Regions from separate parts of the Pseudomonas tolaasii NCPPB 2192 genome, predicted to be linked through region 2. Evidence: predicted binding sites of a transcription regulator. Region 2 holds the regulator's gene; the other holds the start of a gene.
The links. The regulator sigma-54, encoded in region 2, starts transcription at its own class of promoters, with help from an activator protein. The targets are predictions, from matches to a motif close to ANTGGCATNNANNTTGCTNT.
Positions count from the first base shown of each region.

Region 1: glnK (P-II family nitrogen regulator) is a predicted target of sigma-54. The motif match lies at 4,468-4,487, and genes of this name have one in related genera.

Region 1 is NZ_PHHD01000001.1:1,230,593-1,245,985, reverse strand. It holds gene ATI14_RS05875 (LysR substrate-binding domain-containing protein) at 1-79, shown strand, start outside; gene ATI14_RS05870 (methyl-accepting chemotaxis protein) at 246-2,222, shown strand; gene ATI14_RS05865 (YifB family Mg chelatase-like AAA ATPase) at 2,296-3,792, opposite strand; gene ATI14_RS05860 (accessory factor UbiK family protein) at 4,009-4,272, opposite strand; gene glnK (P-II family nitrogen regulator) at 4,696-5,034, shown strand; gene ATI14_RS05850 (ammonium transporter) at 5,070-6,410, shown strand; partial or broken gene ATI14_RS05845 (secondary thiamine-phosphate synthase enzyme YjbQ) at 6,622-7,048, shown strand; gene sutA (transcriptional regulator SutA) at 7,151-7,477, shown strand; gene ATI14_RS05835 (HAD family hydrolase) at 7,583-8,284, opposite strand; gene xerC (tyrosine recombinase XerC) at 8,281-9,180, opposite strand; gene ATI14_RS05825 (DUF484 family protein) at 9,183-9,899, opposite strand; gene dapF (diaminopimelate epimerase) at 9,913-10,743, opposite strand; gene lysA (diaminopimelate decarboxylase) at 10,747-11,994, opposite strand; gene lptM (LPS translocon maturation chaperone LptM) at 12,004-12,174, opposite strand; gene cyaY (iron donor protein CyaY) at 12,413-12,745, shown strand; gene ATI14_RS05800 (DUF1289 domain-containing protein) at 12,748-12,966, shown strand; gene rnk (nucleoside diphosphate kinase regulator) at 13,098-13,511, shown strand; gene ATI14_RS05790 (class I adenylate cyclase) at 13,508-15,393, opposite strand, start outside.
Region 2 is NZ_PHHD01000001.1:2,526,863-2,542,255, reverse strand. It holds gene ATI14_RS11765 (ATP-binding cassette domain-containing protein) at 1-52, opposite strand, end outside; gene ATI14_RS11760 (KpsF/GutQ family sugar-phosphate isomerase) at 350-1,324, shown strand; gene ATI14_RS11755 (KdsC family phosphatase) at 1,325-1,849, shown strand; gene lptC (LPS export ABC transporter periplasmic protein LptC) at 1,858-2,430, shown strand; gene lptA (lipopolysaccharide transport periplasmic protein LptA) at 2,417-2,992, shown strand; gene lptB (LPS export ABC transporter ATP-binding protein) at 2,992-3,717, shown strand; gene ATI14_RS11735 (RNA polymerase factor sigma-54) at 3,903-5,396, shown strand; gene hpf (ribosome hibernation-promoting factor, HPF/YfiA family) at 5,472-5,777, shown strand; gene ptsN (PTS IIA-like nitrogen regulatory protein PtsN) at 5,788-6,252, shown strand; gene rapZ (RNase adapter RapZ) at 6,255-7,109, shown strand; gene ATI14_RS11715 (HPr family phosphocarrier protein) at 7,130-7,402, shown strand; gene ATI14_RS11710 (ZIP family metal transporter) at 7,438-8,331, opposite strand; gene ATI14_RS11705 (superoxide dismutase) at 8,365-8,976, opposite strand; gene ATI14_RS11700 (hypothetical protein) at 8,978-9,421, opposite strand; gene ATI14_RS11695 (class II fumarate hydratase) at 9,449-10,831, opposite strand; gene ATI14_RS11690 (hypothetical protein) at 11,086-11,481, opposite strand; gene pmbA (metalloprotease PmbA) at 11,629-12,975, opposite strand; gene yjgA (ribosome biogenesis factor YjgA) at 13,084-13,605, shown strand; gene tldD (metalloprotease TldD) at 13,651-15,093, opposite strand; gene ATI14_RS11670 (carbon-nitrogen hydrolase family protein) at 15,110-15,393, opposite strand, start outside.

The DNA.
Region 1 (15,393 bases), 1.3 Mb from region 2:
GCGTTTGCGCCGGCTGGCGGAGTTTCTTCAGGGCGAAGTCAAGGCCATGGAACTGCCTCAGGTTGAGCGTCTGGATTGACCGTTCGTGCAATCGTTTGCGCGATACCCCTGCGAATCGCTCAAGTATTGGCCGTGCCCGCCGAAGAAGGTGTGTTGGAACCCCCGCGTTTCAACGTTTCCCACCAGATAATTTGCCGAGCAACGCTAAGAGATCAGGATGATCCTGGCCTCGGCCAGGAGCTTCTATGTCTCAACCTCGCGCTCGGATCGCGTCCCAGTTAGGCCTCGCCTTGGCCGTGATTCTGGCTGTCGTCATCAGCGGCAGCACTGTTTTTGCCCTGCGTTCCCTCGACTCCGCCAACCTCGACACCCGCGAGGAGCACCTGGCCAGCGAGGCGCGCCTGCTGGCCGACCAACTCAATACCTTCCACAGCACCTTGCGCGAAAGTACCCAGCGTTTGAGCGGGCTGTTTGAAAAGCGCTTCGGCGCAGGGTTGAGCGTGCACGCGGACCAGCCGGTGACCGTGGCCGGTGTACAGACCCCAAGCCTTTACCTGGGCGATCAGGTGCTGAACAACAACTTCGAAGAAGTGGATGAGTTCAAGCAGATGTCCGGCGGCGTGGCCACCGTGTTCGTGCGCAGCGGCGAAGACTTCATCCGCATCAGTACCTCCCTGACCAAGCAGGACGGCAACCGTGCCATCGGCACCGTGCTCGACCACCAGCATCCGGCCTACCAGCGCTTGCTGGCGGGTCAGAATTATGTAGGCCGCGCGGTACTGTTCGACCGTTCCTACATGACCCAATACAGCCCGGTGCGCGACGCCAGCGGCAAAGTCATTGCCGTGTTGTTCATCGGCTTCGATTACACCGATGAGCAGAAAGCCCAGTTCGAAAACCTCAAGCGCTTCCGGATCGGCCAGACCGGCTCACTGGCGTTGCTGGATGAGCAGAAACACTGGCTGGTGCCACCGGCGGGCGTGCAGGCGCTGGACCAGGCCGTGCCGGTGATGGTCGACCTGGCGAAGAAGCCGGGCGAAGGCCGCTTCTGGAGCGACAAGAACGAAGATTTCTACAGCGTCTCGGTGCCGTTTGAAGGCGGCCCGTGGTCGGTGGTGGCGAGCATGCCGAAATCGGAAATCCGCGCGGTGACCTGGGCCGTGGGTATTCGCCTGGTGATCGGCAGCGTGCTGGCGATGTTGTTGGCTGTCGGCGCGGCAGTCTGGTTACTGCGCAGCAAATTGCAGCCTCTGAGTGACTTGGTGCGTCAGGCCGAAGCCTTGGGCGCAGGGGATTTGAGCGCGCGCCTGAACGTGTCCAGCCATGACGAAATCGGCCAGCTGGCGCGCAGTTTCAACCAGATGGGCGAGGCGCTGTCGACCATGGTGTCGCACATTCGCAAGGCGGCCGAAGAGGTCAACAGCCGTGCGCAGGCGCTGTCCGGGTTGTCGGGCGGCGCGTATGAGGGCATGGAGCAGCAGTCCGGCGAGATCACCAGCATGGCGGGCGCGGTGGAAGAATTCAGCGCCACGTCGCTGAACATCGCCGACAACATGGGCAACACCGAGCGGCTTGCGCAGGAAAATGCGCAACAGACCCGCATTGGCCGTACCTCGATGCAAGAGGCGTCGTCGTCCCTGGAACATATCGCCACCGCGCTGAACAGCACGGCCACGGTGATCAACACCTTGGGCCAGCGTTCCCAGGAAATCGGCGGGATCGTAGGGGTGATCACCTCGATTGCCGAGCAAACCAACCTGTTGGCGCTCAACGCCGCCATTGAGGCTGCTCGCGCCGGTGAACAAGGCCGAGGTTTTGCCGTGGTGGCGGACGAAGTGCGCAACCTGGCGTCGCGCACCCGCCAGGCCACGGATGAAATTTCGGTGATGATCCAGAGTATCCAGCAGGAAACCGGCAACGCCATCAGCACCATGGAACACGGCAACGTGCTGATGCAGGAAGGCCTGTCGCGCAATGCCGATGTGGCCTCAGCGTTAGCGCGCATCGACGAGCAAAGCCGCTCGGCCGGCCAGCAATTTGCCGCGATTACCACCGCCACCCAGGAGCAGAGCAGCACTGCGAACGTGCTCAGCAGCAACCTGCAAAGCATTGCGCTGGCCAATAGCGAACAGCGCGAAGTGGTTTCAAACCTGGCGATCACCGCCAAGGAACTGGAAACCCTGGCGGCCGGCTTGCGCCAGGAAGTGGACCGCTTCCGCTAGGGCTGTGGCGAGGGAGCTTGCTCCCTCGCCACAACAAGCCCGCTCGCCACAGCAGTTCGTTTGCCTCAAAAAGTTAGCTGACCGCCGCAGGCCGATATTGCAGGGCCTCGGCCAAATGATGCCGGGCAATGTTCTCCACCTGTTCAAGGTCAGCCAGGGTGCGCGCGACCTTGAGCAGCCTGTGAGCCGCGCGCAGCGATAACGTCAGCCGCTCGCAGGCGCTCTCCAGCCAGTTTTCATCGGCCTTGGCCAGTTGGCAGTGCGCGCGCAAGCCCGGCAGGTCGAGGAAGGCATTGGCACAACCCTGGCGTTTTTGTTGGCGTTCGCGGGCTTCGGCGACTTGTGCTGAAGCCTTTGCCGTCGTGTCGCCAGGCTGTTGGCTGGGGTTGAGCGCAGTAGTTTCCCGGGCGACGGTCAGGTGCAGGTCGATCCGGTCCAGCAACGGCCCCGAGAGCTTGTTGCGGTAACGCTGGATTTGCTCCGGCGTGCAACGGCAGCGCCCGCTGGGTTCGCCCATGTAGCCGCAGGGGCAGGGGTTCATTGCCGCGACGAGCTGGAAGCGGGCGGGGAAGCTCACGCGGTCGCGGGCGCGGGAAATTACGATATGGCCTGACTCCAGGGGTTCGCGCAGTACTTCCAGCACCTTGCGATCAAATTCCGGCAGTTCATCCAGAAACAATACGCCGTGATGGGCCAGCGTGATTTCACCCGGTTGCGGCTTTGATCCACCGCCCACCAGCGCGGGGCCGGAGGCCGAATGGTGTGGCTGGCGAAAGGGGCGATGTGGCCAGTGGCTCAACGGCGCCAGGCTGACCACGGACTGAATCGCGGCCACTTCCAGGGCTTCCTGCTCACTCAAAGGTGGCAGCAAGCCGGGAAGGCGGCTGGCGAGCAGTGTTTTGCCGGTGCCCGGCGGCCCGCTGAACAACAGGTTATGCGCGCCTGCTGCGGCAATGAGCAACGCGCGTTTGGCTGCCAGCTGGCCCTGCACCTCGCTCAAATCCGGATAAGGCTTGTTCAAATACAGCAGGCCATCTGACCTGTAAGGCTCAATCGGCACCTGCCCATTGAGGTGCGCCACCACTTGCAGCAGGTGATCCACGGCAATCACCTTCAACCCCGACGCCAGGCACGCTTCCTCGGCATTTGCCCGCGGCACTATCACGGTGCGCCCGGCCTTGCGCGCCGCCAACGCGGCCGGCAGCACGCCTTTCACGGCCCGCACCTCGCCGGACAGCGCCAATTCCCCGAGGCATTCCACGTCATCGAGCATCAACGACGGCACCTGCACACTGGCCGCCAGGATTCCCAGGGCAATCGCCAAATCAAAGCGCCCGCCGTCCTTGGGCAGGTCGGCGGGCGCGAGATTGAGGGTGATGCGCCGGGCCGGATATTGCAGCGCGCAGTTGAGGATGGCGCTGCGCACGCGGTCCTTGCTTTCCTTCACGGCGGTTTCCGGCAGGCCAACCAGCGTCAGGGATGGCAGGCCGTTGGCCATGTGCACTTCGACGGTGACGGCGGGAGCTTCAACGCCAATTTGGGCGCGACTGTGGACAATGGCGAGGGACATGCTCGTTCCTTGAAAGGGAGGCCGCTTCCTGCGGGTTTTTCAAGGGTAGACGAGGTGGGGAAGGGGGCTGCGGGGGACGTTTTACAGAACGTATCCAAAGCAGCCCGTAGAGCTTTATGTGGGAGCTGGCTTGCCTGCGATGGCGGTGGGCCAGACATCACCGGGCTTACTGACAAACCGCTATCGCAGGCAAGCCAGGTCCCACATTGACCGCGGTTATTCCGCAGAGGGCGGCGTCAATCGCGCTTCCAGTTCCGCCACTTTGGCCTCCAGGCTCTCCAGCCGCGCGCGGGTACGGGCGATCACCACCATCTGGCTGTCAAACTCTTCCCGGCTGACCAGGTCGAGCTTGCTGAAGCCGCTTTGCAGCAGGGCCTTGAACTGGCTTTCGATTTCGTTGCGGGGCAGCGAGGTGTCGCCGCTGAATAGGCGAGAGGCGTGGCCGCTCAGGGCGTCGAGGAGGTCTTTGGGCGCGAGCATGGGAAATATTCCGGAAAACTGTTGGCCGGCAGTGTATCACGCAGCGTCTATAGTCTTTTTTCGCAGCTCAGTGCGCACGCTTTTCGCGCAGCGGGCCGGGCGGTCGCGCACCGTTTGAGTGCGCAATGGCGCCGCCAAAAAGCCCCGCAGGTGGGCACAAGCGGGCAAAGGATTGATTTCAGTGATTTTTACGGAGCTGGCAAGGTTTCTGCTTAGACGATCATGACCCATGCACTGATGCAGTCGCTGTGACGAATGCAGTGCGCCGACGGATCAGGGGTACAGGTTTCGTCACCAGTGGTTCGCTGGCGTCGCGACGGTAAATGCCGAGGCGACGACGCGTTACAAAGCCAGGCACTGCGCTTAGACTTGAGACGGGTTTGTTTTCCTGGGGCAAGTCCACCAATTCGGGAGAGAGTTTTCATGAAGCTAGTCACTGCCATCATCAAGCCGTTCAAGTTGGACGATGTACGCGAGTCGTTGTCCGAGATCGGCGTGCAGGGCATTACCGTTACTGAGGTCAAAGGCTTCGGTCGGCAGAAGGGTCACACCGAGCTGTATCGCGGCGCGGAATACGTGGTCGATTTCCTGCCAAAGGTGAAGATTGATGTCGCCATTGACGACAAGGATCTTGACCGGGTTATCGAGGCGATAACCAAGGCGGCCAACACCGGCAAGATCGGTGACGGCAAGATCTTCGTGGTCAATCTGGAACAGGCTATTCGCATCCGTACCGGCGAAACCGATACCGACGCAATCTAAGCCGCCAAACCCCCAACGCCCCAGGAGAAAACAATATGACTCTGCGTAAATTCGCAGGGCTAGGAGCCCTGTTGTCCCTCGTAATGCCGGCCCTGGCATTGGCGGCGGATCCAGCCCCTGCTCCAGTCCTCAATTCCGGCGACACGGCGTGGATGCTCACATCCACCGCGCTGGTGCTGTTCATGACCATTCCGGGCCTGGCGCTGTTCTACGGCGGCATGGTTCGCTCCAAAAACATTCTTTCCGTGATGATGCAGTGCTTCGCCATCACCGGCCTGATCACCATCCTGTGGTTCGTTTACGGCTACAGCATGGCGTTCGACACCACCGGTATGGAAGCAGGCGTCGTCAACCTCAACTCGTTCGTCGGCGGCCTGTCGAAACTGTTCCTGTCGGGCGTGACCCCGGCGAGCATCACCGGCCCTGCGGCGCTGTTCCCTGAGGCGGTGTTCGTCACCTTCCAGATGACGTTTGCCATCATTACGCCTGCGCTGATCGTCGGTGCTTTCGCCGAGCGTATGAAGTTCTCCGCGATGCTGATTTTCATGGGCGTCTGGTTCACCCTGGTTTACGCGCCGATTGCCCACATGGTGTGGGGCGGTCCGGGCTCGTTGCTGGGCGACTGGGGCGTGCTGGACTTCGCAGGCGGCACCGTGGTGCACATCAACGCCGGTGTGGCCGGCCTGGTGGCGTGCCTGGTTTTGGGCAAGCGCAAGGGCTTCCCGACCACTCCGATGGCACCGCACAACCTGGGTTACACCCTGATCGGCGCAGCCATGCTGTGGATCGGCTGGTTCGGCTTCAACGCCGGCTCCGCGGCAGCGGCCAACGGCACTGCCGGCATGGCGATGCTGGTGACCCAGATCGCTACCGCTGCTGCGGCGCTGGGCTGGATGTTCGCCGAGTGGGTCACCCACGGTAAGCCAAGTGCGCTGGGCATCGCCTCGGGTGTGGTGGCGGGCCTTGTGGCAATCACCCCGGCTGCCGGCACCGTGGGCCCGATGGGCGCTCTGGTGATTGGTTTGGCAGCGGGCGTGGTGTGCTTCTTCTGCGCCACCACCCTGAAACGCAAGCTGGGCTACGACGACTCCCTGGACGCCTTCGGCGTACACGGTATCGGCGGTATCCTCGGCGCGATCCTGACCGGCGTGTTCGCTGCACCTTCCCTGGGCGGCTTCAACGCGGCCACCACTGACATCGCGGCGCAAGTCTGGATCCAGTGCAAAGGCGTCGGCTTCACCGTGATCTACACGGCCATCGTGACGTTCATCATCCTCAAGGTGCTGGATGCGGTGATGGGCCTGCGGGTCACCGACGAAGAAGAGGCGGTCGGCCTCGACCTGGCACAACACAACGAGCGCGGCTACAACTTGTAAGTACGCGTAAAAAAGATGCCCGGCTTGCCGGGCATTTTTTTGTCTGGGGTTTGTCAGTCATAGGGCGTTGTACCGCTTTTTGCGTCAAGTTTGTGATGGGGCGCACAGGGCACTTTTCAGCGTGTGAAAGTCTTACAGGTATGTAGGCGTATTCGACACTTTGTTTTTTCCCAGAGCGCGCTAGAATGCGCGCCGATGGGCGGAGAACTGTATGTGGCAACAGACCCTGATTACCCTGCGGGCCAAGCCCCGGGGCTTTCATCTGGTGACGGACGAGTTGCTCGCCGGCCTGCCTGAATTGAAGGCGTGTCGCGTGGGCTTGTTGCATCTGTGGCTGCAGCACACCTCGGCGTCGTTGACGGTCAACGAGAACGCCGACCCGGCGGTTCGCCGTGATTTCGAGCGTTTTTTTAAACTTGCTGGTGCCGCAAGGCCAGGCAGGGTTTGAACACAACGACGAAGGTCCGGATGATCTGCCGGCGCACTTCAAGGCCAGTCTCCTGGGCTGCCAGCTGAGTTTGCCGGTCAAGGCCGGCCGCTTGGCGATGGGGACCTGGCAAGGTGTTTATCTGGGCGAGCACCGTGATCATGGCGGTGCTCGTAAAGTCCTCGCCACGTTGCATGGTGATGAGGCATAAGCCACTGGAAACCCGGTGGATGTTGATTTTTTTCCAGCGACCTCGACAGAGGGTGAAGCTGGGCTATAACTAATCTGCTTTTCGCAAGTCATGAGGTAGAACATGAGCGACGATGATCTGGAAAACGACGAACTCGAAGTAGGTGACGACGACGAGACTGAAGAAGGTCTTGAGGCGGCGGCTGAAGACGTTGCTGACGACGACGGTGGCGATGATGCACCGGTCCCGGCGGCCAAAGGCAAAGCCAAGGCTGCGGTGTCGGTAGACGAACTGCCGAGCGTCGAAGCAAAGAACAAAGAGCGCGATGCGCTGGCCCGTGCGATGGAAGAGTTCCTCGCTAAAGGCGGCAAAGTGCAGGAAGTCGAGGCTAACGTGGTGGCAGATCCACCGAAGAAGCCGGATAACAAGTACGGCAGCCGACCTATCTGAGGTCAGCCACCGCTTGCAGGAAAAAGCCCGCCGTCGCTGCGGGCTTTTTCATGGCTGGAAGAAAGCAATACCCTGTGGGAGCTGGCTTGCCTGCTCCCACAGGGTTTAGTGTTGATTCCAGCTGCGCAGCAACGGCGGCAATTCGTCCAGGCTTCGAATCTCCGCATCCGGCTTCTTGTCCGCCTCCCAGGCCTTGCCCGTCGGGTTGAACCACACCGCCCGCAACCCCGCCTGCTGAGCGCCGGCAATGTCATCACCCGGATGATCACCAATATGCACGGCCTGACCGGCATCCACACCGCCCCGCTGCAACGCTTCCTGAAACAGTCGCGCATCCGGTTTGGCGATGCCGATATCTTCGGCGCGCAACGCAAAGTGAAAGTAGTCGGCTAGGCCCACGCGCTGCACGTCAGCGTTGCCGTTGGTGATCACGCCCAGCAGGAAATGCTGGCGCAAGGCTTGAAGCATGGGCTCGGCCTCCGGAAACGGTGTGAGCTGGTGGCGCGCGTGAATGAACGCCTCGTAGCACACATCCGCCATTTCCGTGGCCTGCGGCTGTGGATAACCGGCCTCTTCGAAAGCGTGCATCAGCACGCGGTGGCGCAGAATGCTGATGCGGTATTTCAGCTCCGGGTGGCGCTCCAGCACGGTTTGGCGAAGCTTGGCGAAATGCTCCAGTGGCAAGTCACCCACGTTGGCGGCGTTCACCGCCAGCCATTCACGCATCGACGCTTCGGCGTTGATGATGACGGGTACGTTGTCCCAGAGTGTGTCGTCCAGGTCGAAGGTGATCAGCTTGATACTCATGAGTCGCCGCCCTTGATGCGTTTGGCCCGTGGATGGGCGCTGTCGTACACCGTTGCCAGGTGTTGGAAATCCAGATGGGTGTAGATCTGCGTGGTCTTGATGTCGGAGTGGCCGAGCAGCTCTTGCACCGCGCGCAGGTCCTGGGAAGATTCGAGCATATGGCTGGCAAACGAGTGACGCAGCATGTGCGGGTGCAGGTTCTGCCCCAACTCGCGTTCACCGGCGGCCTTGACCCGCAGTTGAATGGCCCGAGGCCCCAGGCGCCGGCCTTGCTGGCTGACAAACACCGCGTCGTCTGCCGGGTTGGCCAGTTGTCGCAACGGCAGCCACAGATGCAGGGCTTCTCGCGCCTTGCGGCCCACCGGCAGCACACGCGTCTTGCTGCCTTTGCCGAGCACTTGCACCAGGCCGTCCGCGAGGTCGAGCTGGTCGAGGTTCAGGCCGGTCAGTTCCGACAGGCGCAGGCCCGAGGAATAAAACAGTTCAAGAATGGCCTGGTCACGGTGGGCCAGAAAGTCGTCTTCGACCGCACCGTCCAGCAGTTGCAGGGCGCGGTCGGTGTCCAGGGTCTTGGGCAGGCGCCGTTCGCCCTTGGGCGGTGACAGGCCATTGGCCGGGTCGTGGTCGCACAGGCCTTCACGATTGAGGTAGTGATACAGCCCGCGGACTGCCGACAACAGGCGCGACAGGCTGCGCGACGACTGGCCTGCCTGGTGCAGGCGTGCGATCAGGCTGCGCAGGCTCTGGATATCCAGGGCCTTCCAACTGCTGATGTGCTGTTTTTCGCAATACGCCAGGACCTTGTTCAGGTCCCGTCGATACGCTTCCAGCGTATGGGGCGACACCTGGCGCTCGTTGCGCAGGTGAGCGCAATAAGCGTCCAGTTGCCGTTCCATGGCTAGCGCACCGCGCGCAGGGCGGTGGTGAAACGTGGCAAAACGCGGCCCAACACTTCGGCGATGTAGGTCAAAAACAGCGTGCCCACCGAGCTTTTATAGTGCTGTGGATCGCGGCTGGCGATGGCCAGCACGCCGTGCAAGCCTTGATGGCTGAGGGCGACGACGGCGGTGGAGCCGATCTGTTTGCGCTGCTCGGCGCCAAACAGGAAGTCCAGCTCGTGCTCGCGCAAGGTGCCGCTGATGGTCTTGCCTTCAGACAGCAGCCCGCCAATTGCGGTTTGCGCTTCGCCGCCACTGACCCATCGACCCACCGGCATCGGGTTGTCGCTGAACAGGATCAGGCTGACAAACGGCACCTGGAAGTCCTGGCGCAGGCTGTCTTCGACGGCGATCACTGTTTCTTCCAGGCTGGTGGCGTCCATCAGTGTCAGAATCAGGCGGCGGGTCTTGTCGAAAAGTCGGTCGTTGTCGCGAGCAACGTCCATCAAGTGCGAGAGCTTGTGGCGCATCTCGATATTGCGCTCGCGCAGGATCTTCATCTGCCGCTCCACCAGCGACACGGTGTCGCCGCGCTGGTGAGGAATGCGCAGGGCCGGCAGCAGTTCTTCGTGTTCGACGAAGAAGTCCGGATTAGCCTCAAGGTACGCCGCGACTGCAGCGGCCTCCAGGCTGTCGCTCGGGGTTGCGTGTGCGGGTACTTGAGGCTTATCGGTCATTGGCTTGGCTCACTCATAGACGGACCTGTCCTTCGTATACACGCGAGGCCGGCCCGGTCATCAACACCGGGTGGCCAGGGCCTGCCCATTCGATGGACAAGCGTCCACCAGGCAGGTCGATCAGCAGGGGCGAATCCATCCACCCCTGGCTGATCGCGGCCACGGCAGCGGCGCATGCGCCGGTACCGCAGGCCTGGGTTTCGCCGGCGCCGCGTTCCCATACGCGCAGTTGCGCGCGGGAACGGTCGATCACCTGCAGGAAGCCCACATTGACCCGTGCCGGAAAGCGCGGGTGGTGTTCGATCTTCGGCCCCAGTTCATGCACGGGGGCGTTGTTGATGTCATTGACCCGCAGCACCGCATGGGGGTTGCCCATGGAGACCGCTGCCAGGTCGACGATCTGGCCGTCGACGTCGACCGCGTAGCTGGACGCCTGCTCGGTGGCCTGGAACGGGATGTCCGCCGGCACCAGGCGTGGCGCGCCCATGTTGACGCTGATCTGGCCGTCGCTGCGGATATCCAGCTCGATCACACCGCTCTTGGTCTCGACGCGGATCTGCCGCTTGGCGGTCAGGCGCTTGTCCAGCACAAAGCGGGCGAAACAGCGGGCACCGTTGCCGCACTGCTCCACTTCGGAGCCGTCGGAGTTGAAGATCCGGTAGCGGAAATCCACCTCCGGGTTGCTCGGCGCCTCGACGATCAGCAATTGGTCGAAACCAATGCCGGTATGGCGGTCGCCCCACTGTTTGGCGTGTTTGGGCTGAATGTGCGCGTGCTGACTGACCAGGTCCAGGACCATGAAATCATTCCCCAGCCCGTGCATTTTGGTAAAACGCAGCAGCATGGCTTACTCCGGCAGCAGGCTTTCGCCAGCATACAACTCGGCTACCGTCTCGCGGCGACGCACTTCAAATGCTTGATCACCGTCCACCAGCACCTCGGCGGTACGGCCGCGGGTGTTGTAGTTGGAACTCATGACAAACCCATAGGCACCGGCCGAATGCACGGCCAGCAGGTCACCTTCTTCCAGGGCCAGCTGACGATCCTTGGCCAGGAAGTCGCCGGTTTCGCAGATCGGGCCGACGATGTCATAGGCGCGTGCTTCGCTTGCGCGAGGCGTCACGGCGGTGACATTCATCCAGGCCTGGTACAGCGCCGGGCGGATCAGGTCGTTCATCGCCGCGTCGACGATGGCGAAATCCTTGTGCTCGGTGTGCTTGAGGTACTCGACCTGGGTCAGCAGCACGCCGGCGTTGGCGACGATGTAACGGCCCGGCTCGAACATCAGGGTCAGGTCGCGGCCTTCGATGCGCTCGCGCACCGCATGAATGTAGTCGGCAATCAGCGGCGGCTCTTCGTCGCGATAACGCACGCCCACGCCGCCACCGAGGTCGATGTGGTGCAGGTAGATGCCGCATTCGCCAAGACGGTCGATCAACGCCAGCAGGCGGTCGAGGGCGTCCAGGAAGGGCGGCAGCGTCGTCAGTTGCGAGCCGATGTGGCAGTCCACACCCAGCACTTCCAGGTTTGGCAACTGGGCGGCGCGGATGTACACGTCCTCGGCGTCGGCGATGGCGATGCCGAACTTGTTCTCTTTGAGACCGGTGGAGATGTAAGGGTGGGTACCGGCGTCGACGTCCGGGTTGACGCGCAGGGAGATCGGCGCGCGAACGCCCATCTCGGCGGCCACGACCTGCAGGCGCTCCAGCTCGTCGGTGGATTCGATGTTGAAGCAATGCACGCCAACTTCCAGGGCGCGGCGCATGTCTTCGCGGGTCTTGCCGACGCCGGAGAACACGATCTTGTCAGCCTTGCCGCCAGCGGCCAGTACACGTTCCAGCTCGCCACGGGAGACGATGTCAAAACCGGCGCCCAGACGCGCCAGGACATTCAGTACACCCAGGTTGGAGTTGGCCTTGACCGCGTAGCACACCAGGTGCGGGACGCCGTCGAGTGCGTCGGTGAACGAACGGTATTGAGCTTCGATATGCGCACGGGAGTACACATAGGTCGGGGTGCCAAAGCGCTCGGCAATCGCGGACAACGCCACGCCTTCCGCGAACAGCTCGCCGTCCCGGTAGTTAAAAGCGTCCATGGAGTTCCCTTATTCGTAGGTATCGTGCTTATGCGCTTTGGATGGCTTTTGCGACGATTGCGCCTGTTCATTCGGGTCTTTGCTGTCATCGGGCAGGTACAGCGGGCCTTTTTGACCACAGGCACTAACGAGGCAAGCGACCGCGACGAGCGCAGCAAGGGAAGAGATCAGGCGCTTCATGGCGAAATCCTTGAATATGCATTAATTGCGCCCGAGTATACCGACCACCTGCCAGCTTGCCTATGCGCTGGAATACCCGTCCGGCGGGGGTTTGCCGAGATAGTTGGGAAGCGGGCTACGCTGGTTGTGGAATTTTCATGCAGCTCGCGCGGATGAAATCGGTATCCTTTGCAATCGGCGGAGCGCGTCCGTATCGTGCGGCGCTTGAGCAAAACCAGACACTTTTGAGGTTGCCACAATGAGTTTGACCGAAGCCCGTTTTCACGACCTGGTGGATGCGACCCAGCAGGCGCTGGAAGATATTTTCGACGACAGCGGCCTGGACGTGGACCTGGAAAACTCGGCCGGCGTGCTGACCATCAAGTTCGACAATGGCACCCAACTGATTTTCAGTCGTCAGGAACCGTTGCGTCAGCTGTGGCTGGCGGCACGTTCCGGTGGCATTCACTTCGATTTCGACGAAGAAAGCGGCAAATGGCAATGCGACAAGAGCGAAGAACTGTTGGGTGAAATCCTCGCGCGCCTCGTCAAGGAACAGGCCGGCGCCGAGCTGGACTTCGACGAGATCTGACCGTGACCCAGCCTGCGCCCGTACGCCCGCCCAAGCCGCTGTTCAGCAATGTCAGCCCGGCGGTGCCGTCACCTTGTATCAGTTTGTGTCGCCTCGATGAGCAAAAAGTCTGCCTCGGTTGCTTCCGCCATGTGGAAGACATCCGTGAATGGCGCTCCGCCGACGATGCCCGCCGCCGCGTGATCTGCGCCGAGGCCGAGCAGCGCAGGGCGCACGCCTGAGGTCGTCTTGTTTATTTGTGACGCTGTGGTAGTGTCCGGTTACGCCTCAATGCATCGAGGCCCGTGAGAACCCCGCCTTTTTCTGGCGGGGTTTTGCTTTTTTGTGCAGAAAAAAGGAGTCTGCCTGAATCATGAGCACCGCACCTTCCATCATCCTCACCCGGCTTGACGTGCAGCGTCTGGAGCAATTGATCGACCGTTTGGGCGACGAGTCGCCAGGCGTCGAAGCATTGCAGGCCGAACTCGACCGCGCCGAAGACGTGGTCGGCCACGATGAAGTGCCTGCGGGTGTCGTGACCATGAATTCCAGCGTGCATTGTCGTGAACAAGGCAGCGGCAAGGACTACCACCTGACCCTGGTCTATCCGAAAGACGCGAATGCCGACGAAGGCAAGATTTCGATTCTGGCGCCGGTGGGCAGCGCCTTGCTCGGCCTGCAAGTGGGCCAGCACATCGACTGGCCGGCCCCCGGCGGCAAGACCCTCAAGCTGGAGTTACTCAATGTCGAAGGCCAGCCCAAAGACGGCGGTGCCTTCCCGCTTTAAATCTGGCTCAGCGCTTCGTTGAGCGACAGCTCCAGCTCGGCCTTGTAGCGCAGGTACAGGTTGCTCGGGCTTTGCACGTCACCGAGCAGGCCGGACAGGTCCAGGTCGGTGATGTAGCAGCGGTAACGTTCGGTTTCCCGGCGTTGCCCGACGATCTCCCGGGCGACCACGGCAAACAGTTGGTCGCCAAACTCCAGTTCGGAAAACTCCCTTTGATTGCAGTACAGGGTAATGCCCACCTGACCCGGCGCGGCTTTGCCGATGATCGCTTGCACGTCGTAAAACGCCTTGTTGGCCGGGTTTTGCGGCGCGGGCCGTGGTTCGATACCCCGCGCGCGCAAACTGCCCGACGGCAACAGTTGGTAATACAAGATATGCACTTCGCCCAACGGCTGCTGTGAATCCAGCGGCGATAACGCTTCGCGGCGATAAAGGATTGATTGCAGGAAGCGCTGCAGCGGCGCGAGCAGGCTTTGCTCGTCATGAAACGGCAGGCGTTGCTGCCAGAGCGCGTTGAACTCATCCAGCACGTACAGCTCGGCAAAGCCTTCGTTGACCCGGTAGAACACCTGCACACAATCGGCCAAACCCATGGGCAGCAAGAGTGCCAGGTCGTGGTCTTCCAGCGCCATCGCGTCCAGGTGCAGCGGGCTGTAGGCCGCCAGTTCTTCGCTGAGGTAGGCGATCAGCGCATCCTGAGTCGGCAGCGACACGTGGTGCGCCTGGCCCGGCATCAATTCCATCACATGGTAGTGCTGCTGAACCTGAAGCAAGTAGCGGTGATTACCCTGGCCGAGCAGCAGGTTTTGCGCGGTGTCGAAAACCTCCTCCACGCGCTGTGCAATGAACTGCGCACGGTTGTGACAGAAACAGCGCACCCGCAGGCGCGGCAGATGGTCTGGTGGCAGCTGGTTGAGGTAATCGCGCAGGCAGTCGAGCAATGCGTGGGGGCCGTCGTAGCGGCTGACCGTCACCTCGTTCCAGCTGTTGAGCGTAACTTGATCCAGAGTGAGCACCAGGTTGTCGCGCACCCCGGCGTAACTCAGGGAGTCGGTGCGCTCGGTGGTCATCAGGATATTCAGGTCGCGGTGATGCTTGAGCGGGTCGACGCCGACGTTGATCAACAGCAGTACATCTTCCGGTACCGCCGAGCGCAGCAGGCGGTCTTCATCAACACTGGCCAGCGGCAGGCTGATGGTCTGTTGCAGGCTGCCCAGCAGGTTGAACAGCTCGAATTCGGTCATGTCGCTGACACCGGGGTGCAGCGCCAGGCGCGTGCTGCTGTCGATCACGCCGTTGCGGTGGCACCAGGTGAGCATTTCCACAAGATCGCGGCTGCGTTTGATCGGCGCAAAGTGCTCCCATTCCAGCGCCGTGAGGTTGCCGTTGTACAAGCCCCAATGGTGCTGGCCCGGCTCCTTGCGGTTGGGTGATTGCACAAGAGTCAGGGTGTCTTCGGCCAAATCAGGGGCAATGCCGGGGTTGATGAATTCGACCTTGCCGGCCTTGCGTTCAAAGGCGGCATACAGGCGGCGGCCCAACACATTCAGGTCGCGCTTGTTGATCAGGCTGGCGGTCTGCTCGGTGCGGGCGAACTGGGTCAGGAACCGGTAGCTGTAGTTCAGCTCATTGACCAACGCGCGGCGCTCGGAGGCGACCTGGCGTACTTTCCATTGGCTGCGACTGTCCAGCAAGGCCAGTTGGCGCGGGTCCCAGCCCCATTCGTGGGCCAGGCGTTCCAGCAACATTCGCTGCCAACTGGTGGTGCGCTGGCCGGCGCTGAGCTTGCGGTTGACCTTCAGGTACAGGCTGCGGCGCACCAGTTCCAGGCGTTCAGGCTCGTTGCGCGCCTTGAGGTATTCCTCGATACGGCGATAGACCA
Region 2 (15,393 bases):
GCTTGAAGGTAAGACCCTTCAGCTCGACCGCGTAGGCGTTATCGGCACTCATCTAATCTCCTTGGGATGCAGCCTTTCACTCAGACACCATGTTTGCGACTTTCGTTTGCAACGGATGCGCAATAGTTAGCACATGGGTTGGGCGGACCGAACTGGCGGCGAACTATATCACTGCTGGTACAGAGCCCCCAAGGCCGGAACTGCGCTTGTTCAGATTCGGGACAGGGAAAAAGCATTGCGTGAGATGAATCTCACACGCTTCTCGAACAAACCCTGACGAACTAGCGTGAGGGAATTGATCATTACCGCTATAATCGCCGACTTTTCGTCAGGCTATACGATTTCAGACATGAGCCAATCCAGCGACCTTATTCAATCCGCACAACGCACTATCCGCCTGGAGCTAGAAGCCGTAGAAGGCTTGCTGGCCCATATCGACGCGGATTTCGTACGCGCCTGCGAGATGATTCTGGCCAGCAAGGGCCGCGTTGTCGTGGTCGGCATGGGCAAATCCGGCCACGTCGGCAACAAGATCGCCGCAACCCTGGCCAGCACCGGAACCACCGCGTTTTTCGTACACCCGGCCGAAGCCAGCCACGGCGACATGGGCATGATCACCAAGGATGACATCATCCTGGCCCTGTCCAACTCCGGCACCACCAACGAAATCGTGACGTTGCTGCCGCTGATCAAGCGCCTGGGCATCCAGATGATCAGCATCACCGGCAACCCGGAGTCCACGCTGGCCAAGGCTGCCGAAGTGAACCTCAATGTCCACGTAGCCCACGAGGCCTGCCCGCTGAACCTGGCGCCGACCTCCTCGACCACCGCCGCCCTGGTCATGGGCGATGCCCTGGCGGTGGCGCTGCTGGACGCCCGCGGCTTTACCGCGGAAGATTTTGCCTTCTCGCACCCGGGCGGGGCCCTGGGCCGTCGCCTGCTGCTCAAGGTGGAAAATGTGATGCACACCGGTGAGGAGTTGCCCAGCGTGCAACGCGGCGCCCTGCTCAAGGAGGCGTTGATGGAAATGAGCCTCAAGCGCCTGGGCATGACGGCCATCCTGGAAACCGACGGCCGCCTCGCCGGCGTGTTCACCGACGGCGACTTGCGCCGCGCCCTGGACCGCAACCTCGACATCCAGACCGCAAAGATCGATGAAGTCATGACGCCCCACGGCAAGACCGCCCGCCCCGACATGCTGGCGGCCGAGGCGTTGAAGATCATGGAAGACCATAAAATTCTCGCGCTGGTCGTGGTTGACCGCGATGATCGCCCGATTGGCGCCCTGAACATGCACGACTTGCTGCGTGCGGGAGTGATGTAAATGACAGCCGACCTGCTGCAACGCGGCAAAAACATCAAGCTGGCGATTTTCGACGTGGACGGCGTGCTGACGGATGGCCGCCTGTACTTCCTCGAAGATGGCAGCGAATTCAAGACGTTCAACACCCTCGACGGCCAAGGCATCAAAATGTTGATGGCGGCGGGTGTGCAAACCGCGATTATCAGCGGTCGAAAGACGCCGGTTGTGGAGCGCCGCGCACAAAACCTGGGGATTCCTCACCTGTATCAGGGCCGCGAGGATAAACTCGTGGTTCTGGACGAGCTTCTTGGCCAACTCAACCTAAGCTATGAACAGGTCGCCTATCTGGGTGATGACCTGCCTGACCTGCCGGTGATCCGCCGGGTCGGCCTGGGCATGGCCGTGGCAAACGCTGCGGCGTTTGTTCGCGAACACGCACATGGCATCACGACGGCACGTGGCGGCGAAGGCGCTGCCCGCGAGTTCTGCGAATTGATCCTGCGTGCCCAGGGCAGTCTTGAAGCGGCCCACGCCGCCTACCTATAGAGCGTTTTATGCTGAGCAAAAAGATTCGCAACTTTCTGTTATTCGCAGTGATCGCCGCGCTGTTTCTGGCGGTGGGCTACTGGAATATCAGCCCGGAGCGCTTCCTCGACAAGCCTGTTGTGCAGGTTGACGAAGGCGTTATCGACTATTACGCAACCAATGCCTATAGCGTGCAATTCCTGCCTGATGGCAAGGTGCAGTACGAAATGACGGCCGACAGGGTCGATCACGTGAAGGCTTCCGAGGTCACCCTGCTGACCAAGCCGGACATGAACCTGTACCGCGGCACCGAATTCCCGTGGCACGTCACCAGCGAGCGTGGCGAGGTCAACCCGGACGGTACCCAGGTGGAACTGATTGATTCGGTTCGCGTTGCGCGCACCGATGAAAAGAACCGCGACACCATTATTACCAGCAGTCGCATGACCGTTTTCCCACAACAGCAATATGCGCAGACCGAGCAAGACGTTAGAATCGACGGCGCTGGCGGTGTATCGACTGGCAAGGGAATGAAAGCGTATTTGAAAGAAAGCAGGATACACCTGCTATCGAACGTAAGAGGACAGTATGAGGCTCGTTAAAACTCTCCCTATTTTGCTCGGTCTGGGCGCAGCACTGGGAAGCGTGAGCGCCTGGGCTCTGCCGAACGATAGCCAGCAGCCGATTCACATTCAGGCTGACGACGCTCAGCTGGATGACAAGCAAGGTGTGGCCACCTACACAGGCGGCGTGATCATTACCCAGGGTTCGATGAAGATCACCGGCAACACAGTGACCCTCACGCGCACCCCGGGCGGCGACATTGACGTGGTAACGTCGGTAGGCAACCTGGCGTACTTCGAACAGAAGCAAGCGGCTGCCGACCCGGCTCCAATGAAGGGCTATGGCAAGACCATCCAGTACCACGCCCAGCAAAACCGCATCATCCTGATCGACCAGGCCAGGGTTGTCAGCAGTGACGGCAACACCACTGACGGTGAAAAGATCACCTATGACACCGTGAAACAGATCGCACAGGCCGGCCGTGCCAACGGCTCGAAAATCGGAACGCCGAAGCCGCGCATCGACATGGTTATCCAGCCGAAGCAGAAAGATGGCGCCGCCCAGCCTGCGCCTAAACCCGCAGCGAAGAAGACGAATTAATGGCAACCCTGAAAGCCCAGCATCTGGCCAAGGCCTATAAAAGCCGTCAGGTCGTGCGCGACGTCAGCCTGTCGATCGACAGCGGCCAGATCGTCGGCCTGCTCGGCCCTAACGGCGCCGGCAAGACCACGTGCTTCTACATGATCGTCGGGCTGGTTCAGGCCGATCAGGGCCGCGTCCTGATCGACGACCTGGACGTCAGCCACCAACCCATGCACGGCCGCGCCCGCGCCGGTATCGGCTATCTCCCACAGGAAGCGTCGATCTTCCGCAAACTGTCGGTGTCCGACAACATCATGGCGATCCTTGAAACCCGCAAGGAACTCGACCGTGACGGCCGTCGCAAGGAGCTGGAAAGCCTGCTGCAGGAATTCCACATCAACCACATCCGCGACAACCTCGGCATGAGCTTGTCGGGGGGTGAGCGCCGCCGTGTGGAAATCGCCCGTGCACTGGCCACCGCGCCCAAGTTCATCCTGCTGGATGAACCCTTTGCCGGCGTCGACCCGATCTCGGTGGGCGATATCAAGCAGATCATCCACCACCTCAAGGCCAAGGGCATCGGCGTGCTGATCACGGACCACAACGTCCGCGAGACCCTGGATATCTGTGAAACCGCCTATATCGTCAACGACGGTCAACTGATCGCCGAAGGCGACTCAGCCACCATCCTGGCCAATGAACTGGTCAAGGAAGTGTACCTGGGCCACGAGTTCCGCCTGTAAGCAGCACGGTGTCACGGCAGGCCGCCAAAGCGCGCGCGAGTCAATAAAAACCTCTACTTTTTTATTGTTACCGCGCTCTAGGCAAAGCCCCCGATATCAGGCATATAATTTGCTTATGTTTGGCGCTCACGCGCCCTGTCGTGGATGGCGCATTGCGCCGGCGAATAAGGTGTTAAGCCCCTGCCATGAAACCATCGCTAGTCCTGAGAATGGGCCAGCAGCTGACGATGACACCGCAGCTGCAACAGGCCATCCGCCTGCTCCAATTGTCGACCCTGGACCTGCAACAGGAAATCCAGGAGGCCCTGGAGTCCAATCCGATGCTCGAACGCCAGGAAGAAGGCGACGACTTCGACAATGCAGACCCGCTGGCCGATAACATCGAGCAAAAACCCAACTCCGACGTGCAAGAACCCTCCTACCAGGAAACCGCCCCAACGGTGGATAACCTCGAGGAAGGTGAATGGAACGAACGCATTCCCAACGAGCTTCCGGTCGATACTGCCTGGGAAGACGTTTACCAGACCAGCGCCAGCAGCCTGCCAAGCAATGATGACGATGAGTGGGATTTCACCACCCGCACGTCCGCCGGCGAGAGCCTGCAGAGTCATTTGCTGTGGCAATTGAACCTGGCGCCGATGTCCGACACCGACCGCCTGATTGCCGTCACCTTGATCGACTGCATCAACAATCAGGGTTACCTGGACGAGACGCTCGAAGAAATTCTTGAGGCGTTCGACCCGGAACTGGACATTGAGCTGGACGAAATCGAAGCTGTTCTGCACCGCATCCAGCAATTCGAGCCTGCCGGCATAGGCGCCCGCACCCTCAGCGAATGCCTGTTGCTGCAATTGCGCCAGTTGCCCGCCAAAACCCCTTGGCTCGCCGAAGCCCAGCGCCTGGTCACCGACTACATCGACCTGCTGGGCAGCCGCGACTACAGCCAGTTGATGCGCCGCATGAAGCTCAAGGAAGACGACCTGCGCCAGGTGATCGAGCTGGTGCAGAGCCTCAACCCGCGCCCGGGCTCGCAGATCGAATCCAGCGAGGCGGAATACGTCGTTCCTGACGTGATCGTCCGCAAGGACAACGAGCGCTGGCTCGTGGAGCTGAATCAGGAGTCGGTGCCGCGCCTGCGCGTCAACCCGCAATACGCAGGTTTTGTACGCCGTGCCGACACCAGCGCCGACAACACCTTCATGCGCAACCAGTTGCAGGAAGCGCGCTGGTTCATCAAGAGCCTGCAAAGCCGCAACGAAACCCTGATGAAAGTCGCCACCCAAATTGTCGAGCACCAGCGCGGCTTCCTGGAATATGGCGACGAAGCGATGAAACCGCTGGTTTTGCACGATATTGCCGAAGCCGTTGGCATGCACGAATCGACGATTTCCCGGGTCACCACCCAGAAATTCATGCATACCCCACGGGGTATTTATGAGTTGAAATACTTTTTCTCCAGCCATGTCAGCACCTCCGAAGGCGGCGAATGCTCGTCCACGGCGATCCGCGCGATCATCAAAAAACTGGTTGCCGCGGAAAATCAGAAAAAGCCATTGAGTGACAGTAAGATCGCTGGTTTACTGGAGGCACAAGGCATTCAGGTCGCCCGTCGAACCGTCGCCAAGTACCGCGAGTCCCTCGGGATCGCGCCTTCCAGCGAGCGCAAGCGTTTGATGTGACGGGCGGGCCATAGCGTTCCAGTGGTGGGTATTTCTGCCCACCGCTTTATGCACTGGCAACGAAGGAGAAGCTGTATGCAAGTCAACATCAGTGGACACCAACTGGAAGTAACCAAGCCCCTGCGTGAATACACCGAGAGCAAGCTGAACAAGCTTGCGGGGCATTTTGACAAGATCACCAACGTGCAGGTCATCATGGAGGTCGACAAGCTCAAGCAGAAAATCGAGGCCACCCTGCACGTACCGAATGCGAAGCTCGTCGCCAATGCGGAGCATGAAGACATGTACGCTGCGATTGACTCGCTCTACGACAAGCTGGACCGCCAACTCATAAAGCATAAGGAAAAGAATCTGCACCTGATGCAAGGTACAGGTCGTTAACTCTCCCCCCATGATCCGACTTGAAACCATCCTGACCCCCGGCCGTTCCCTTGTGAACGTGCCGGGCGGCAGTAAAAAGCGCGCCCTCGAACAAATTGCCAACCTGATCGGCCGTGAAGTGCCCGAACTGGACACGCAAGCTGTGTACGAAGCGCTTATTGCCCGTGAAAAACTCGGTTCTACCGGTTTTGGCAACGGCATAGCCATTCCTCACTGCCGCCTGCAAGGCTGTGAATCCCCGGTGAGCGCCCTGCTCCACCTGGACGCTCCTATCGATTTTGACGCCATCGACGGTGCTCCGGTCGACCTGCTCTTTGTTCTGCTGGTCCCGCAAGCTGCCACCGATGCACACCTGGAACTGCTTCGGCAGATCGCCAGCATGCTCGACCGCAAGGAAGTACGCGACAAACTGCGCAGCGCCAAAAGCAACGAGGCGCTCTATCAGGTAGTCCTGGATGAACAAAACGGGCAGTAATCATGCGTTTGATCATCGTCAGCGGCCGTTCCGGCTCGGGTAAAAGCACCGCCCTCAACGTGCTTGAGGACAGTGGTTTCTACTGCATCGACAACCTGCCCGCCGGCCTGCTGCCGGAACTGGCGGAACGGGCACTGATCCATACCGAACTGGCGCAACCGCTGGTCGCCGTTTCGATTGACGCCCGCAACCTGCCCAGCCACCTCTCGCGTTTTCCCGAATTGCTCGCAGAAGTGCGTGCCAAGCATATCCATTGCGACGTGCTGTACCTGGACGCCGATGAAGAAACGCTGCTAAAGCGCTTTTCCGAAACCCGTCGCCGCCACCCCCTCAGCAGCCCGCATCGCTCCCTCGCCGAGGCGATCGAGGATGAAACTACATTGCTCGGCCCGATCATTGACCTGGCCGATCTGAAGATCAACACCACGGGGCTGAACCTGTATCAGCTGCGCGACGCCATCAAGCTGCGCCTGCTGAACCAGCCGGAACCCGGCACGGCATTTCTCGTGGAGTCATTTGGCTTCAAGCGTGGCATGCCGGTGGATGCGGACCTGGTGTTCGACGTGCGTTGCCTGCCGAATCCGTACTGGAAACCGGAGCTGCGTGAACAGTCCGGGCTGGACCAGCCGGTGGCCGATTACCTGGCGGCACAGCCGGATGTAGAGGAAATGTTTCAGGACATCTCCAGTTATTTGCTTAAATGGCTGCCGCGTTTCGCCGCGAGCAATCGGGCTTATGTCACCATTGCCATTGGCTGCACCGGGGGCCATCACCGTTCCGTTTACCTGACTGAACGCCTGGGCCAGGTGCTGCAACAAACCCTCAAGAACGTCCAGGTCCGCCACCGCGACCTTTAGCTGAAAGGAACACCCCCGCGATGCCCGCTCTGGAAATTGAAATCATCAACAAGCTGGGCCTGCACGCCCGAGCTTCCGCCAAGTTCGTCGGCGTTGCCGGCCAGTTCCCTTGCCAGATACGCGCCGGGCGCACCCCGGAATCCATGGTCGATGGCAAAAGCATCATGGCCATGATGATGCTGGCCGCGGGTAAAGGCACCAAGATTCACTTGAAGACGGAAGGCGAGCAGGAAGATGAAGCCATGGCCGCACTGGTGGCGCTGATCAATAATTTCTTTGATGAGGGTGAATGAACTCACTCTTGAGGGCAGGTGAAGCCGCAATGGCTTCACCCCAACGCAGTATCCATCACCATCATTAAACAGAACCCGATGCACAGCCCCAGGCTGGCAAGTTTTTCGTGGCCATTGCGGCGCGATTCGGGAATCACCTCGTGGGTGACCACCAACAGCATCGCGCCGGCGGCAAGCGCCAGGCCCAAAGGCAGCAACACTTCAGCCAGGCTCACCAACCAGGCACAGAGCACGGCGAACACCGGCTCGACCAAGCCTGAAGCGGCGCCAATCAAGAACGCCTTGACCCTCGACATTCCGGCCCCCGCCAATACCAACGCGATCACCAAGCCTTCCGGCACGTCCTGCAAGGCAATGCCCATGGCCAGGCTATCGGCATCCGGCATTCCGCCACCGGCGGAAACACCCACCGCCATACCTTCCGGGATGTTGTGGGCAATGATGGCAAACACGAATAGCCAAATACGCGGCGGGATCACCGGTTTATCCGGCGTGCCCACCAGCATTTCCGGGCTGGCGCCCGAGACCTTGCGATCAACCAGATACAAGCCGAAAGCCCCAAGCATAATGCCGAAGCTGATCAGCCCGCTGGCTCCCCATGGCGAGAGCCCCAGGCTTTCAGCGGCTGCAATACCCGGCACAATCAACGAAAAAGCCGTCGCCGCAAGCATCACGCCGGCGCCAAAGCCCAACAAGGTATCGCTCAACGCCACCGGCATCCGGCGAATCACCAGCACTGGCACCGCGCCCAACGCCGTGCCGAGCGCGCAGATCGCCCCGCCCTGCAAGGCACGCAGAATGCGCGGTTCAAGATTCAGCCAGGCCAGCCCGTGGGCCACCAGCAAAGCAGTTCCCGCCAACAGCAACAACGAGCCGAACGCGTAGCGAAACATTCGCCCGCTGCTGATCGCCAGTGTTTCAGTGCCCATAGTCGGCCTTAGATCTTGTTATTGGAGTCAATATCAGGCCAGGGCGGCCTGGTAGCGTGCGGCAACTTCCGGCCAGTTGATGACACTGTAGAAGGCGTTGATGTATTCCGGGCGGCGGTTTTGATACAGCAGGTAATACGCATGCTCCCAGACATCCAGACCGAGGATCGGCGTATTGCCGCTCATCAACGGGCTGTCCTGATTTCCACTGCTTTCCACCACAAGGGTCTTTTGCGGGGTGACGCTCAACCAGGCCCAGCCGCTGCCGAAGCGGGTCAACGCAGCCTTGGTGAAAGCCTCCTTGAAACTGTCGAAGCCACCCAGCTGTTCCTCAATGGCTATGCCCAGTGCGCCCTCGGGTTTGCCACCACCTTTGGGTGACATTACCGCCCAGAACAAGGAATGGTTGGCATGACCGCCACCCTGGTTGATCACCGCTGCGCGTAGTTTTTCCGGCAGTTGTTGCACGCTGGAAACCAGTTTCTCAACCGGCCACCCCACGAACTCAGTGCCCTCGACCGCAGCGTTGAGGTTATTGATGTAGGTCTGATGGTGTTTGGTGTAGTGGATCTCCATGGTTTGCGCATCGATATGCGGCTCCAGGGCGTCATAGGCGTAAGGCAAGGCAGGCAAGGTGTAGGTCATATCAATGAGCTCCGTAATAAGGACTGTTGCGGGTTGACGCATCCGTGTGCGCCGCAGTGCCGCCCAGCAGGCGGTGAGTACGTGGGTACTCACCGTGATCGCTGATGAAATTCAATAGTTCGACGTAGGTTTTGCTGCTCTGGCGCAACGCCGCCTCACGTAACTGCGGGCTGAGGCGCGGGTCCTGCATGGCCTGCAACAACCGCTGGTGGACAGCGCAAAGGTATTCCGCACTTTCCTCAGGCTGGTTCAGGCGCAGGTGCAGGTCCGCCAGGTTGTGATGGGAAATGACGCAAGCCGCCACCGCTTCATCTGCATCCGCCCAGCGCTCGAACAACACTTGAGCCAGGGCCAGGGCCTGCAGATAGGCCTCACGGGCATCAACCAGCTCGCCCGCCATGAAGCAGCGATTTGCCCGTTCGATCGTGCGTTTCCAATGCTCCATGGTGAGCCTCCAAAGCAGAGTGAGTGCTTACACGCCGCCAGCGGTGAGCTTTTCCGGATCCAGCAGGATTTCCAGTTGGCTGCGCGGTAAATCGGTGTGTTCAAGTGCAACGTCAATCACCGGGCGACCTTGCTGATAGGCCTTCTTGGCGATTTCGGCCGCTTTTTGGTAACCAATGATTGGGTTGAGCGCAGTAACCAGGATCGGGTTGCGCGACAGCGCCTCCTTGAGCTTGGCCTCGTTGACCTTGAAGCTGGCGATGGCTTTGTCCGCCAGCAAACCGCTGGAGTTGGCCAGCAATTCAAGGCTGCTCAGCAGGTTCTGGGCGATGATCGGCAGCATCACGTTCAGCTCGAAATTGCCCGACTGGCCGGCAACGGTGATCACTGTGTCATTACCGATGACCTGCGCGGCCACCATGGCGGTGGCTTCCGGGATCACCGGGTTGACCTTGCCCGGCATGATCGAAGAGCCGGGTTGCAGCCCTTCCAGTTCGATTTCACCGAGGCCGGCGAGGGGGCCGGAATTCATCCACCGCAGGTCGTTGGCGATTTTCATCAGCGAAACGGCGGTGGCTTTCAACTGACCCGAGACGGCTACGGCGGTGTCCTGGGAGCCGATCAAAGCGAACAGGTTTTTGCCCGGCGTGAATTTCACGCCGGTCAGGCTGCTGAGTTGCTGGCTGAAACGCTCGGAGAATTCAGGATGCGCATTGATCCCCGTCCCGACAGCCGTACCGCCCTGAGCCAGCGCCTGCAAACTCGGCAGCAAATCCTGCAGGTGGCCAATATTGGCTTTGAGCTGCTGCGCCCAGCCATTGAGCACCTGGCTCATGCGCACCGGCATGGCGTCCATCAGGTGCGTACGACCGGTTTTGATGAATGGGTGGACTTCTTCAGCCTTTTGCTCGATCACCTGTACCAGGTGCAGCAATGCCGGCAGCGTTTGTTCATGCAGGACCAGCGCGGCGCTGACATGAATGGTGGTCGGGATGATGTCGTTGCTGCTCTGACCACAATTGACGTGATCGTTGGGGTTGACCGGCTCGCCCAGCAAGCGGGTAGCCAGGGTCGCAATCACCTCGTTGGCGTTCATGTTGGAGCTGGTGCCGGAGCCGGTCTGGAAAATATCCACCGGGAAGTGCTGCATGAAATCGCCTTCCAGCAAGCCCTGGGCAGCATCGACGATAGCCTTGCCCTGCCCTTCGCTGATTTGCTTGAGGTCGACGTTGACCTTGGCCGCTGCGGCCTTCGCCAGAATCAGGGCACGAATAAATTGCGCCGGCATGCGCTGGTGGCTGATCGGGAAATTGTTCACCGCGCGCTGCGTCTGGGCACCATACAGCGCCTCGGCAGGCACTTGCAGTTCGCCCATGCTGTCGCGTTCGATACGGGTGTTAGGGTCTGCCATCACTTATTTCCTGTGTCGCGTTGAGGTCTGAAAGCGGGCCAGGCAAGGCGCAGTCCGCTGGTAATGGTTTTTCCCTTGCCGAGGACTGCAACGCAGCCTGGCCCGCTTTCAGACACAACCCGAAGGGCCGGGCCTGCAATCGCGCAGGGCTGCGTTGCTCGGAGCTTATTTGGAATGACCAAACCGCACTCCTCGCGCCTTGCCCTGCGCGATTGCAGACCCGGCGCGGCACAGGAAATAAGTGATGGCAGACCCTAATCATCGTTAGATCCTTGCACCAGGTCAGAAACAGAAATGGACGGCAGCAATTCGCAGGTCGCCAATTGCCAGGCAAAGGTCTGCCAGCGCTTGAGGCGGCAGGCACAGTGGGAGAGTTTTTCCAGGTCGCGCAACGGGCGCCAAGCCTGGTCCAGACACATGGAGCGCCAGTGCCACGGCAGGGCTACGTCGCTGGCGGTGTCGATCAACAGGCGGAATGAGGTTTCAGCGATCGTCCACGGATGAGTCGCCGTGCAACACGCCAGATAGCGACCTTCGCTGAGGTAATGTTCGATCAGGCGAGGTTCATTGGGGTCGAGGCCGCAACGAATCTGGCGGCTCATCCAGCGCCAGCTTTCAAGGTACGGATCCTCATGCAGGACAGAACTCATGATCCACACTCATTCAGTAATGATATTTATTATTAAATGATATTGAGAATCAAAACAAGAGTGGCACATTGAACTGCCTTTTACGCAGCCAAAAAAAAGCGCGCCATCTTTACGATGGCGCGCCTTTTTTAAAGCGTGATCGGAGGATCAACTGCCGGCGACGGTCATCCGCTCGATCAACACGGAGCCCGTGCGGATATTGCTGCGCAGCTCCAGGTCATTACCGACTGCAACGATCTGCTTGAACATGTCGCGCATATTGCCGGCAATGGTCACTTCCTGGACTGCAAACTGAATTTCGCCATTTTCAATCCAGAAGCCCGCCGCCCCCCGAGAGTAATCACCGGTCACCATGTTCAAACCATGGCCCATCAACTCGGTAACCAGCAAACCGCGCCCCATGCGACGCAGCAGCGCCGCCTGGTCTTCATCGCCATGGGTCACAAACAGGTTGTGCACGCCGCCAGAGTTGGCGGTGCTCGGCAAGCCAAGCTTGCGGCCCGCGTAGGTGCCCAGTACGTAGGACACCAACTCGCCCTTTTCGACGAATGGCTTGGCGTAGGTCGCGAGGCCGTCACCGTCGAACGCCGAGCTGCCCATGGCGCGCATCAAGTGCGGGCGCTCGTCGATGGTCAGCCACTCAGGGAACAGCTTCTGGCCAATCGCACCTTCCAGGAAAGAAGACTTGCGATACAGATTGCCGCCGGAAATCGCCCCCAAGAAGCTGCCGAACAGACCACCGGCCAATTCCGCCGAAAACAGCACCGGCACTTCGCAGGTCGGCACCGGGCGCGCGCCGAGACGGCTTGCGGCGCGTTGCGCAGCGCGTTGGCCAATGGTGACCGGATCCGCCAGCAATTCCCCTTGGCGGTTCACGTCATACCAGTAATCACGCTGCATCTGGCCGTTGGCTTCGGCGATCATCACGCAGCTCAAACTATGGCGCGTAGACGCATAGCCACCAATAAAACCGTGGCTGTTGCCGTAGACGCGACACCCCTGATGAGTGCTCAACGTGGTGCCATCAGCGTTTTTGATGCGGGCATCCGCGTCGAACGCAGCCGCTTCGCAGGTCAACGCCCGTTCGATGGCCTGCTCGGGCGTGATGTCCCAGGCATGAAACAGGTCAAAGTCTTTCAAATCCTTGGCCATCAGCGCCTTGTCGGCCAGACCCGAGCTTTCATCCTCGGAGGTATGCTTGGCGATTGCCAGTGCTGCCGCGACCGTCTCGCGAATGGCCTCGGGGCCGCTCGCCGATGTGCTGGCCGAACCTTTGCGTTGCCCCACGTACAAGGTGATGCCAAACCCCTGGTCGCGATTGAATTCGACGGTCTCCACTTCCCGCTGGCGCACCGAAGTCGACAGCCCCTGCTCCAGCGACACCGCCACTTCGCAGGCGCTGGCCCCCTGGCGCTTGGCCTCGGCAAGGATCTGCTCGACTTGTTCCTGCAGTGCCGGTAACGCTTGCGGACCGACGCTTTGGGCTGCACTCATGGTTTTCTCCACTCAAATTCTGCTTTCGGTTAAGGCCATCGAGCGACCGGGCCGGACAAGCGGCCCCCGACTGGTTATCATGGCGGCGTTTCTTTGCGGACTGCCACCATGGTTGATTCTTACGACGACTCCCTCGATGGGGAGAAAAGCAAATCCCAGGTCAAACGCGAGCTGCATGCTCTGGTTGACCTTGGCGAGCGCCTTACAACGCTCAAGAAGGATTTGATTGCCAAACTGCCACTGACCGACGAAATGCGCCGGGCCCTGGCCGATGCACCCAAGCACACCGCGAATATCGCGCGTAAACGTCACATCGCGTTTATCGGCCGGCTGATGCGTGATCAGGACACTGACGCCATTCTCGCCTTGCTCGATCAAACCGATGCCTCCACCCGCCAGTACAACGAACGCTTCCACAACCTGGAACGTTGGCGTGACCGCCTGATCGCGGGCGATGACGCCGTGCTGGAAAAATTCGTGGCGGACTACCCGGACGCGGATCGCCAGCAACTGCGCTCCCTGATCCGTCAGGCCCAGCACGAACTGGCCCATAACAAGGCGCCAGCCACCAGCCGTAAAATCTTCAAGTACATCCGTGAGCTGGACGAGACTCAACGCGGCCTGCGCTGATCCTCTTCCCCGGGTGGCGGCCTCCGCCACCCGAAGCTCCACCCGTCACGCGCCCGTGCCACCCACGGTGATCGCATCAATCTTCAGCGTTGGCTGGCCGACACCCACCGGCACCGACTGCCCGTCCTTCCCGCACGTGCCCACGCCGCTGTCCAGCGACAGGTCATTACCCACCATCGACACCTTGCTCATGGCCTCAGGCCCGTTGCCAATCAGCGTTGCCCCTTTGACCGGTGCGGTAATCTTGCCGTCTTCGATCAGGTATGCCTCGCTGGTGGAGAACACGAACTTGCCACTGGTGATATCCACCTGGCCGCCACCGAGGTTGGCGCAATAGATGCCGCGTTTCACCGAGGCGATGATTTCTGCAGGGTCACTTTCGCCACCCAGCATGTAGGTGTTGGTCATGCGCGGCATCGGCAAGTGCGCGTAGGACTCGCGACGGCCATTACCGGTACGCGCCACACCCATCAGGCGGGCGTTGAGCTTGTCTTGCATGTAACCCTTGAGCACACCGTTTTCGATCAGGGTAGTGCACTCGGTCGGTGTGCCTTCGTCATCGACGCTCAACGAGCCACGACGCCCGGCCAGGGTGCCGTCGTCAACGATGGTGCAAAGGCTGGACGCAACCATTTCGCCCATGCGCCCGCTGTAGGCCGAACTGCCCTTGCGGTTGAAATCACCTTCCAGGCCGTGGCCTACCGCTTCGTGGAGCAACACGCCGGACCAGCCGGAACCGAGCACCACCGGTAACGTACCCGCCGGTGCCGGAATGGCTTCCAGATTCACCAACGCTTGACGCAGCGCCTCACGGGCGTAACCCATGGCACGGTCGTCGGCGAGGAAATAACGGTAGTCGGTACGCCCGCCGCCGCCATGGCCACCGCGCTCGCGGCGGCCATTCTGCTCGACGATCACACTGACGTTGAAACGCACCAGCGGCCGTACGTCCGCCGCCAGCCCGCCATCAGTGGACGCCACCAGAATGCGCTCCCACACGCCGGCCATGCTCACGGTCACCTGCTGGATGCGCGGGTCGAGCGCGCGCGTGGCAGCATCGATACGCTTGAGCAAGTCGACCTTTTCCGCACGGCTGATCACTTCAAGCGGATTATCCGGCGCATACAACCGGGCCACGTCCTGGGTGCTGAACGCCTGCACGCTGCCATTCTGGCCCGCACGGGAAATCGAGCGCGCCGCACGGGCCGCCAAACCCAAAGCTTCCAGGGTGATTGCATTGCTGTAGGCAAACCCGGTTTTTTCACCGGATTGCGCACGCACGCCCACGCCCTGGTCAAGGTTGAAGCTGCCTTCCTTGACGATGCCGTCTTCCAGCGCCCAGGACTCGGAAATCTGGCCCTGGAAATACAAGTCGGCGGCATCAATGCCCGGCCCGGCCAGGTCACCCAGCACGGTTTGCAAACTATCGATGGTCACGCCACCGGGTGCCAGGAGGTGATCACTGACTGAGGACAACAACTCGCTCATAGGTTTGGCCTTAAATTCATCGTTCTGAAGCAGGCCGCTGCGCGCCCTGCGAGAAAAAGCGCCGATGGTTGACCACCGGCATGCGCGCCCGTATCGACGCTTGCTCACTGCTATCGCGCTCGGCCGACAACACCGCTTCGCCTCTGTCCTGTTGCGTCAGCACACGCCCCCACGGGTCGACAATCGCCGCATGCCCGTGGGTTTCACGCGGCCCCGGGTGTATGCCGCCCTGCGCCGCCGCCAGCACATAGCACTGGGTCTCGATGGCCCGAGCGCGAATCAGCACGTCCCAATGCGCAG